3 regions of the Bacillus yunxiaonensis genome follow, and region 2 is predicted to be linked to each of the others. Evidence: riboswitches for the same ligand, from Rfam matches in the RefSeq annotation. Region 2 holds a riboswitch; each other region holds the start of a gene.
The links. Region 2 has a riboswitch for S-adenosylmethionine ahead of mtnK (S-methyl-5-thioribose kinase). Riboswitches for the same ligand answer to the same signal wherever they lie in the genome.

Region 1: linked by a shared signal. The riboswitch ahead of WAX78_RS03620 (M20 family metallopeptidase) and the one ahead of mtnK (S-methyl-5-thioribose kinase) in region 2 are both predicted to bind S-adenosylmethionine.
Region 3: linked by a shared signal. The riboswitch ahead of WAX78_RS20720 (methionine ABC transporter ATP-binding protein) and the one ahead of mtnK (S-methyl-5-thioribose kinase) in region 2 are both predicted to bind S-adenosylmethionine.

What each region holds. Positions count from the first base shown of each region.
Region 1 is NZ_JBAWSV010000001.1:723,927-727,210, forward strand. Features, by position in the region: gene WAX78_RS03620 (M20 family metallopeptidase) at 1-1,069, opposite strand, end outside; SAM riboswitch class I at 1,163-1,267, opposite strand; gene WAX78_RS03625 (AAA domain-containing protein) at 1,343-3,284, opposite strand, start outside.
Region 2 is NZ_JBAWSV010000002.1:66,897-70,180, reverse strand. Features, by position in the region: gene WAX78_RS06320 (pyridoxal phosphate-dependent aminotransferase) at 1-901, opposite strand, end outside; gene WAX78_RS06315 (carbon-nitrogen family hydrolase) at 1,005-1,784, shown strand; SAM riboswitch class I at 1,858-2,003, shown strand; gene mtnK (S-methyl-5-thioribose kinase) at 2,089-3,273, shown strand; partial or broken gene mtnA (S-methyl-5-thioribose-1-phosphate isomerase) at 3,270-3,284, shown strand, end outside.
Region 3 is NZ_JBAWSV010000008.1:193,654-196,937, reverse strand. Features, by position in the region: gene pruA (L-glutamate gamma-semialdehyde dehydrogenase) at 1-297, shown strand, start outside; gene WAX78_RS20730 (PH domain-containing protein) at 343-759, opposite strand; gene WAX78_RS20725 (cysteine hydrolase family protein) at 1,155-1,718, opposite strand; SAM riboswitch class I at 1,914-2,020, shown strand; gene WAX78_RS20720 (methionine ABC transporter ATP-binding protein) at 2,139-3,158, shown strand; gene WAX78_RS20715 (methionine ABC transporter permease) at 3,148-3,284, shown strand, end outside.

The DNA.
Region 1 (3,284 bases), on a different contig from region 2:
GTGCTGCTTCTCGAAATGCATCTGTATGTGCAACTAAATCATCACGTCCAATTTTAATGTAAGGATGAATTGTCGGAATTACTTGGCTAACATTTCCGGCATCTGTAGAACCAATGCCGACACGTTCATCGCGGTGAACGTCTTCTCCCAATCCTTCTAGTTCTTCGGCAATTATCGCATTAAAAGCTTGATTAATTACTAAATTATCAATCTCATTTTGAAATTGTTCAATCTTTACTGTTGTACCAGCCGCAAGAGCGGCCCCCTGTGCAATATTACGTATCTTTTCTGTAATTTCGGTGCATCGTTTTCTCGTTTTTGCTCGAATAAAGAAACGAGCTGATGCATAATCCGGGATAATATTGGGCGCTTTTCCTCCATCTGTAATAATCCCATGAATACGCACGTCTGCAGGTAATTGTTGACGAAGTGCATTAATACTATTAAACAATTGAATAACTGCATCTAATGCATTAATTCCTGCTTCTGGAGATGCAGCAGCATGAGCTGGTTTACCGTAAAAATGAAAATCTAGTGGATCTAATGCAAGGGATGGACTAGTTGTTGCTGTTTTCCCGCTTGGATGAATCATAAGTGCTGCATCAATATCTTTAAACAAGCCTGCTTTTACATAACTTCCTTTTGCACTTCCGTTCGGTCCTCCTTCTTCTGCCGGTGTACCAAACACAACAACTTCTCCGCCAATTTCTTCAATCACCTCTGATAAAGCAATTGCCGCAGCTGTACTAATTGTTCCAATTAAATTATGTCCACAGGCATGACCTAAACCTGGAAGTGCATCATATTCTGCTAAAAAAGCAATTGTAGGTCCTTTCTTTCCAGAACTTTTTCTTGCAATAAAACCCGTTTCATGGCCAGCGATATGATGTTGAAGTTGAAAACCAGCACTTCCTAGCAATAAACTAAGCGTTTTTGATGCAAAAAACTCCTGATTCCCTATCTCTGGATTATCATGAATAGCATGACTCGTTTTCACATAAATCTCTTTTTGTTCCTCGATACTTTGTACAATTTTATTCCGATGTGTAGTAATTTGTAAAACTCCCATTTTGCATTCCCCTTTCAATATGTTAAATAAAAAAACCTCTTTCTAATAGATAGAAAGAGGCCTTAAAGTATACACAATAAATCTATGCCATCTTTCTTATCTTTCAAGCCTTGCACTTGCTGGAATTGGCACAGTATTCATAATGAATCCGCTGCCGAGGCTTCAAAGGGCCAGTCCCTCCACCTCTCATGATAAGAAATTACAAGTATTCGTATTTGAATTTGTTAAATTATTTTCATTCTAATTTTATTACATTTAAAAGTCAAGAAAATTCTATATTTTTATATCTAAAAATCCTTTTAATACTCCAATTGTTTGCGGAGCTTGTAGTCTCGCTACAATATATGGAAACTCCGGACTGCCATCAAATATCATATGAGCTGTTAATGGAGCACCTACCCACATTATTTCATCATCAATGATAACAAATGGCATCACTTTGTTTTGGCGACGTGCTTGTACGTTTTTTATTGGAATTGCACCTTCTGTATATATAATAACAGATGCTTCTGCACGTACTAACGCTTGCCAAATCCTCTTATCCATACGGCTTGAATTCGGGATGGACACAATAATTTTCTTTTTTGCTGAAATAATATCTTTTAATAATACTTTCGTTTCTTCAGCGCTTGTTTGTACAAACCATCGCAATCTCTTTGTAATTTTCCGCTCTAGAAACGTTCTTGATGTTGTACGATCATATACATTTCCTTGCCTTTGTAGGTGCTGTGTTAAATGAGATAAGGCTTGTTTTCGCGAAAGGTTTTGCTTCATATATTGACAATCTGATAACTGAATAAACTTCCCTCTTGCTCTTGTTACTGCAACATTAACAAGTCGATGGTTTTTTTGATCAAAAAACAGCACACCTGGGCGTTCTTGCGGATAACTATCAACTGTATCAAATAAAATCATATCACGTTCAGATCCTTGAAATTTATGAACGGTCGCTGCTAGTACAGGTGTATTTTTGAACTTTGTTTTTTGAAGAAATTCACGGATACATGTTGATAAAAAACGGGCCTGAGCACGATATGGTGTAACGATACCAATTGACGGTATTCCATCCATCAAGCCAATTAACATAAGTTGCATCGCTATTAGACCTGAAAAAATATTATAACGTGAGCTAGAGACAACATCTTTTAATGAATAAGCTCCGATATTACTTGTATCTAGTAAAACTGCTGCCTCCCTCATGAAAGGCTGTAAGTTTGCAATATCGTTACGGGATGTGACTGATGAATGGTCGAACACTTCATTTTTATAAATAAATTCATTTGTAAAACTTGAAATATGCGGATGCATACGGCGCTGCTCTTGCAACATGTATAAATTCGGGTGCTTTTTATGATCGTTTACAGATTCTACTATACCCGCATGATAAAACACATCTTCTTTTAACCATTTGTTCACAAGTTCATGATTTGATAAAGCAATCGGTGGTAATTGTAGAAAGTCGCCGCAAACGACAATTCGCTTTCCTAAAGAGGCTGCCAATGCTATTTGCGGAACATATGCCATACTCACTTCATCCACGACTACAAGGTCAAACGTTCTTTCGTAAACAAGCGAATCGATTGCACATTTCGATAATGTTGCCCCAATGACTTTTGCATTTTCAATATACTCTTTTTCAACTTCTTTCACTTTTGCTTTTTGCTTTCGAAGTTCTCCTTCTATTTCCTGCATTCTTTTCTTTTCAGAAGAAGTCGCTTTGTAAGAAAGGATTTTTTGTCTTAATTCTTGTCTTAATTCTTCTAAATACAGCCGTTCTTCTTCCCATTCTGCATTTGTCGATTCAACTAATCGCGTGGTAAGTAACGTTTCATGATCGCGAATTTGTTCATTTTGACTAAAACCATAGCGAATAACGTCTCCTGGTACCCATTTTTCTTTTTTCTCAATTTGCTTTGTTACTTCGCTCATTAATACATCAACTGCTGCATTACTATGAGCTAATACAAGAACAGATTTTCCACTTTGATAATGAGCTGCAATAATTCGTGATAAATTGTATGATTTTCCTGTTCCTGGCGGTCCCCAAATGTACGTTGTTGCATTATAAAAAGCACGGTATGCAAGTTCATTTTTCGCTTTTTTCATTTTCATAATATGCTTTGGTGTACTATCACCTTGTAATAACCGTTTCACGCGCTGACGTCTTTGTTTATCTTTTCTCACTTCTTTTAAACGCTCTTGCAATTGCTCTAAC
Region 2 (3,284 bases):
CATAGCGTTCTACTAGTTCATCTACGCAAGTTTGCGGACTTAATAAAGCTTCGCAAGCAGCTTCTTGCACGGCACCAAAAATACTGACGTACATATGATCTTGTAATAAGTTGATCGTTTCGATGACACTTTCATTCCCAACGGCAAATGCAATGCGCCATCCTGCCATATTATATGTTTTTGATAACGTATAAATTTCAATGCCAACATCTTTTGCTCCATCCACTTGTAAGAAACTAATTGGTTTTTTGGTATCAAAACCGATAGCACCATATGCGAAATCATGACAAACTAAAATGTCATGTTTGTTTGCATATGATACAGTTTCCTCAAAGAATTCTGTTGTTGCAACAGCTCCGGTTGGATTATTTGGATAGTTTAAAAACATTAATTTTGCTTGTTCAGCAGTTTGTTTATCAATCTTTGTATAATCAGGTAAAAATCGATTTTCTGCTAATAATGGCATTGTTGAAAACTTTGTTTTCGCTAAGGCAACACCTGATAAATAATCTGGATAACCAGGATCAGGAACGAGAATTGTATCGCCTGGATTTGTAAAACAAAGCGGTAGCTCAACTAATCCGGCTTTCCCGCCAAATAAAACAGCTACTTCGGTTTTGGGATTTAACTGTACACCGTATTCACGCTCATAAAACGTAGCGACAGCTTCTTTTAAGCTTTCATGTCCGCGAAATGGCGGATATTTATGATGAATTGGCTGTTCTGCTGCACGCTGTAGTGCCGTTACGATATGCGTTGGTGTTGGCTGATCTGGATTTCCTTGTCCTAAGTTAATAACATCATGCCCAGCTTGCACGGCTTTGTTGACTTTTGTGACAAGCGTAGCAAAAAATTGTGTTGGTAGTGATGTTAATACCTCAGAAGGTTGAAAATGTTTCATACTTTCCACCTCTTTTGAAAATTGTTGCAATTATAGTGACAAATGATATAATCTTTTCAACTTTTTGTAAAGGAAAAAAATAAAAGGGAGTAGGGAGAAATCTATGAAAATTGCTTGTATTCAAATGGATATCACTTTTGGTGATGTAGAGAAAAATATAGAACACGCTGAGAAAAAAATAAACGAAGCAATGAAGGAAAAGCCAGATGTTATTGTATTACCAGAGCTATGGACAACAGGTTATGACTTAGATCGGCTTGCTGAAATTGCTGATCCAGATGGGGAATACACGAAACAACTATTATCGAAGTGGAGTAAGCAAAATTGTGTAAATATTGTTGGAGGATCGATTGCTAAGCAAACAGAGAAAGGTGTTACAAATACAATGTATATTAGTAATCGAAGCGGAGAAATTGTGGCTGAGTATAGTAAAGTTCATTTGTTTCAACTGATGGATGAGCATAAATATTTAATTGCTGGAAATGAAACTGGGCATTTTCTATTAGAGGATATACCGTGCGCAGGAACAATTTGCTATGATATTCGTTTTCCAGAATGGATACGTGTTCATGCTGCACATGGGGCAACAGTATTATTCGTTGTAGCAGAGTGGCCACTTGTTCGCCTAGCACATTGGCGGTTATTACTTCAAGCAAGGGCAATTGAAAATCAATGTTATGTTGTAGCGTGCAATCGTGCCGGACGTGATCTAAATAATGTATTTGCAGGGCATTCGCTTATTATTGATCCTTGGGGAGAAGTCGTCAATGAGGCAGATGAAACAGAAATGATCTTGCATGGAACGTTAGATGTAAAGAAGGTTGCTGAAGTGCGTAAAGGGATTCCTGTTTTTTTTGATCGCCGTTCAGAATTGTATAAGTAAAAAAGTATTGACAAGTAATTTTTATTCTTGGTATAGTCAACAACAGAAACTGAAAAATTTAGACAACTATATACTCTTATCAAGAGCAGGTGGAGGGATTTGGCCCGATGAAACCCAGCAACCGACCGTAATACCATTGTGAAATGGGGCGCACAGTTCGCGCCTAGTAAGGCACGGTGCTAATTCCAACAGAAAGAGAGACTTTCTGATAGATAAGAGGGGAGAAGTGAATCTTCAAACCTCTTTCGTCATCGAAAGGGGTTTTTTATGATGAAAAACCCCAATATATTTAGGGGGAATCAAAATGGGATACAAACAATTAACAGAAGAAACAGCCGTTACATATGCGAAAGAAAATGGTTATTTTTCAGAAAAGGCAGTTGTCACTTGTGAAGAAATTGGTGATGGGAATTTAAATTATGTGTTTCGTTTACGTGATGGGAAGAAGGGATTGATTCTTAAGCAAGCTCTTCCATACGCAAAGGTAGTAGGAGAAAGTTGGCCGCTATCTTTACGCCGTGCAACCATTGAAAGTGATGCATTGCAAATTTTTGCAAAATACGTACCAGAGTATGTACCGAAAGTATATGGGCACGATGAAACATTAGCGATTAGTGCTATAGAAGATTTATCAGCTTTAACGATAACGAGAAAAGGATTGATAAACGGGGAAGACTATCCCCTATTATCCAAACATATCGGGCGTTTTTTAGCTCATGTTCTTTTTTACACATCCGATTTTGGAATACAAGCAGAAGAAAAGAGAGTGCTAGATAGTCAGTTTGTAAACCCTGATTTATGTAAGATTACAGAGGACCTTGTATTTACTGATCCATTTGCAAACTATGAAACAAATGAGTATGAAGAAGAATTACAGGGTGTTGTTGACGAACTTTGGTGTGATAAAAACTTGAAGCTACAAGTAGCGCAGTGTAAGTATAAGTTTTTGACGCGAAAAGAATCATTAATTCACGGTGATTTACATACGGGAAGTATATTTTCATCATCTTCAGAAACGAAAGTGATTGATCCAGAATTTGCGACATTTGGTCCGTTAGGGTTTGATCTAGGTCAATTTATTGCGAATTTATTATTAAATGCACTGTCGCGTGAAGAAAACAAACGCAGCGTATTATTTTATCATATTGAGCAAACATGGAGTGTTTTCGTAGAAACATTTACAAGGTTATGGATGCTCGAAGGCGTAGAACCGTATACGAGAGAAAAGCAATGGCTACCAATTGTACTGAACAATATTTTCACTGATGCAGTTGGATTTGCAGGATGTGAGGTCATTCGCCGTACAATTGGATTAGCGCATGTTGCAGATTTAGATGAGATTTCTCATAAAGAAACACGATTACAAGCAAAAAGGCATGCATTACAGTTAGGAAGAAAATTACTTCTACATAAAACAGAAAATGCAGATGCTCGTTTGTTCCATATCTTATTTGATTCTATTGTTTTGGGGAAGGAAGTAAAAGCGTGAGTATAAGCATA
Region 3 (3,284 bases), on a different contig from region 2:
TTCGGACCAGTTGTAGCATTCTGCAAAGCAAAAGATTTTGATCATGCACTTGCAATTGCGAACAATACTGAATACGGTTTAACAGGAGCTGTTGTTTCTAATAACCGTGAACATATTGAAAAAGCACGTGAAGACTTCCACGTTGGTAACTTATACTTCAACCGTGGATGTACTGGTGCAATCGTAGGTTACCAACCATTCGGTGGCTTTAACATGTCTGGTACAGATTCTAAAGCTGGTGGACCTGACTATATAGCATTACACATGCAAGGAAAAACTACTTCTGAAACTCTATAAGAAGTATAAGAAAGGCCTTCTCAACCGAGAAGGCCTTTTTGTGTATTAAATAGAATGATCTTGAAGAAGTGGACATTTTTCTTGTACTTTTTCTATAAATAAATCGGGGTCTTTTGGTAATGATATGAGCGCTATATCATAATTGCTATAAGTAATTTCTAATCGCTTAAACGTCCAGGCGGGAGCAGAAAGTAAGTTGTATGTATATCTGATGTTAGTTATTTCGTGAAGTGGAATCATAATTTTGACAAAGCCAAATACAGCAACGAGACGTGTATTCGTAATCTCGTGATAAGAATGAAATAATGCCCATAGAAGCATAAGTATAATAGGTAAAATGATAATACCTATTATAATAGAGCCTACATCAGCCTTTTCATTAAAAAAGAGAATAAAAGGTATTGGGCATAATGCAATAATGAGTAAGGCAAGTAGTGGATTTCGTTGAATTGGAAATCTCATTCGTTGCACCTCCTTCTTTATCATTTTACCTTATTTTGGTTTTTTTGATTAATTTAAATAAAAAACACACAAAATGACAAGAAAATTTGACCCATTCGTCATATTTCCTTGTATAAATTTTATAAATTTCCTGTATAATACAATTTGAAGGAAAATCTATGATTAGACAAGAAGACACCGCTTTCAGTTTGCTCGCTGAAGGCGGTGTTTCTTTTTTTATACCTTAATAAGAATATAGAATTATAGGAAATGAAAATGTACTAGAATACAAATTTGTCCCGCTATTCGCGGGCCCCCCGCCTTCGCTTTTCTACAGAAGCTAGGTGGGGGATAAAGAAAACCCCCACTGATGGAAGAGTAAGAGAAGTGAAACGATACAAAGAAAATCCCTTTGGTTAAGACCAAAGGGATTTTTCATGTTGTAAAAACTCTTCTGTGCTAATTACCTTAGCATACACTTCATTTAAAGAAGCTAGAATTGTATTGTGAATGTATACAGCTGGAATAGAAACATTTTTAAAGATTAAGTCTTTCGTTGCACATGCATCATGTATCACTGTACATGTAAAGCCAAAATCAAAGGCAGCTCGTACTGTAGCATCAATGCACATATGAGTCATCATGCCGCATATAACAACTTGTTCGATCTGTAAATCTTGTAATTCTTGGAATAGAGAAGTTTCTCGAAAACTATTTGGATAATGTTTCAATATGACTGTTTCTTGCAGCAAAGGACGAACATTCTCATGAATGTGTATACCTTCTGTATTTGGAAGAAAAAATGTTGCATTTTCGCGAGTGGAAACATGCTGGATATGAAAAATAGGCTGATTTGTTTCACGGAAATGTTGAAGTATGCGTTTTGCATATTCACTTGCTTCGCTAGCATTTCGCAGTTCCATCTTTCCGTTTGGAAAATAATCGTTTTGGATATCAACGAGTAAAAGAGCAGTTTTCATTTCAGTTACAGCCTCCAGTTTTGATTTTGTATTCGTTTAATTATTCCATTATTTTAGAGAGTTTTCCTTTTAGAAAAATGTGAGATAAAGAAATTTACATTAAATTAAAACTGAAAAGTTTAATTTTTTAGTTGACTCTTACTTTTCAGAGTTTTATAATGAAAATTAATTAAATGACAACTAAATCGATATGAATTCTTATCCAGAGAGGTGGAGGGACTGGCCCTATGATACCTCAGCAACGGATTCTTTTGAATACCGTGCTAATTCCAGCAAGCTCTTTGGAGCTTGGAAGATAAGAAGATGTGAGCGTAGCATATTCAAGTGCCCTTCTTCTTATGAAATTGGATAAGAAGAAGGGCATTTTTTATTTGCCTCAAGAATGACTTGGAGTTGTTACAGCAAATAGGAGGGAATAGGATGATTTCATTCGACAGAGTGAGTAAAGTTTATGAGTCGAGCGGTCAATCTGTACATGCGGTGGAAGATGTATCCTTAACGATTGAGCAAGGGGAAATTTTCGGTATTATCGGTTTTAGTGGTGCCGGGAAAAGTACACTTTTACGTTTAGTCAATATGTTAGAGCGTCCAACATCAGGTATTGTGTCTATTGATGGGAAAGATATTACATCGTTATCGACAAAAGAGTTACGACGGTTGCGTCAAAGGATTGGGATGATCTTTCAAAGCTTTAATTTGTTCCATTCACGAACAGTATATGGAAATATTGCTTATCCACTCAAATTAGCGAAGTTACCAAAGAATGAAATTAAAAGGCGAGTAACAGAATTATTACAATTTGTCGGATTAGAAGATAAGGCGAATTATTATCCAGAGCAATTATCTGGAGGGCAGAAACAGCGCGTTGGCATCGCAAGAGCACTTGCTACATACCCAGATGTACTAATTTGTGATGAAGCTACATCGGCATTGGACCCAGAAACAACGTCAGAAATTTTAAATCTATTAAAAAAGGTAAATAAAGAATATAAGGTTACAATTCTTCTTATTACGCATGAGATGCATGTTGTAAAAGAAATTTGTCACCGGGTTGCTGTTATGGAAAAGGGAAAGGTGATTGAAGAAGGCACGATTTTTGATGTATTTACAAGACCGAAAACAAAAACGACACAAAACTTCGTAAGGTCTGTTATTAATGATCACTTACCAGAGAGTGTAATCGCTAAAATTCAAAATGGAGGACTCATTTACCGTATAACATTTACAGGTGAAGCAACAGGACAGCCGTTATTGTCCTATATTGCTAAGCATTATCACGTGGATGTAAATGTACTCTATGGAAATATTATTGAATTACAAGGTATTTTATTTGGGAATCTTCTTGTTGAACTACAAGGAGAGGCAAAAGAAATTCAAAAGGCAATTCAGCATCTACGCTTGCAAGTTCAATTGAAGGAGGTCGAAAGTCGTGCAAGTTGATTGGAGTACATTTTGGCCGCGGATTGTAGATGCGACTGGGGATACGGTATTAATGGTTATTGCTACCCTTATATTCGCTACAATTCTTGGTATACCTCTAGGTTTACTTTTATATGTAACAAGAAA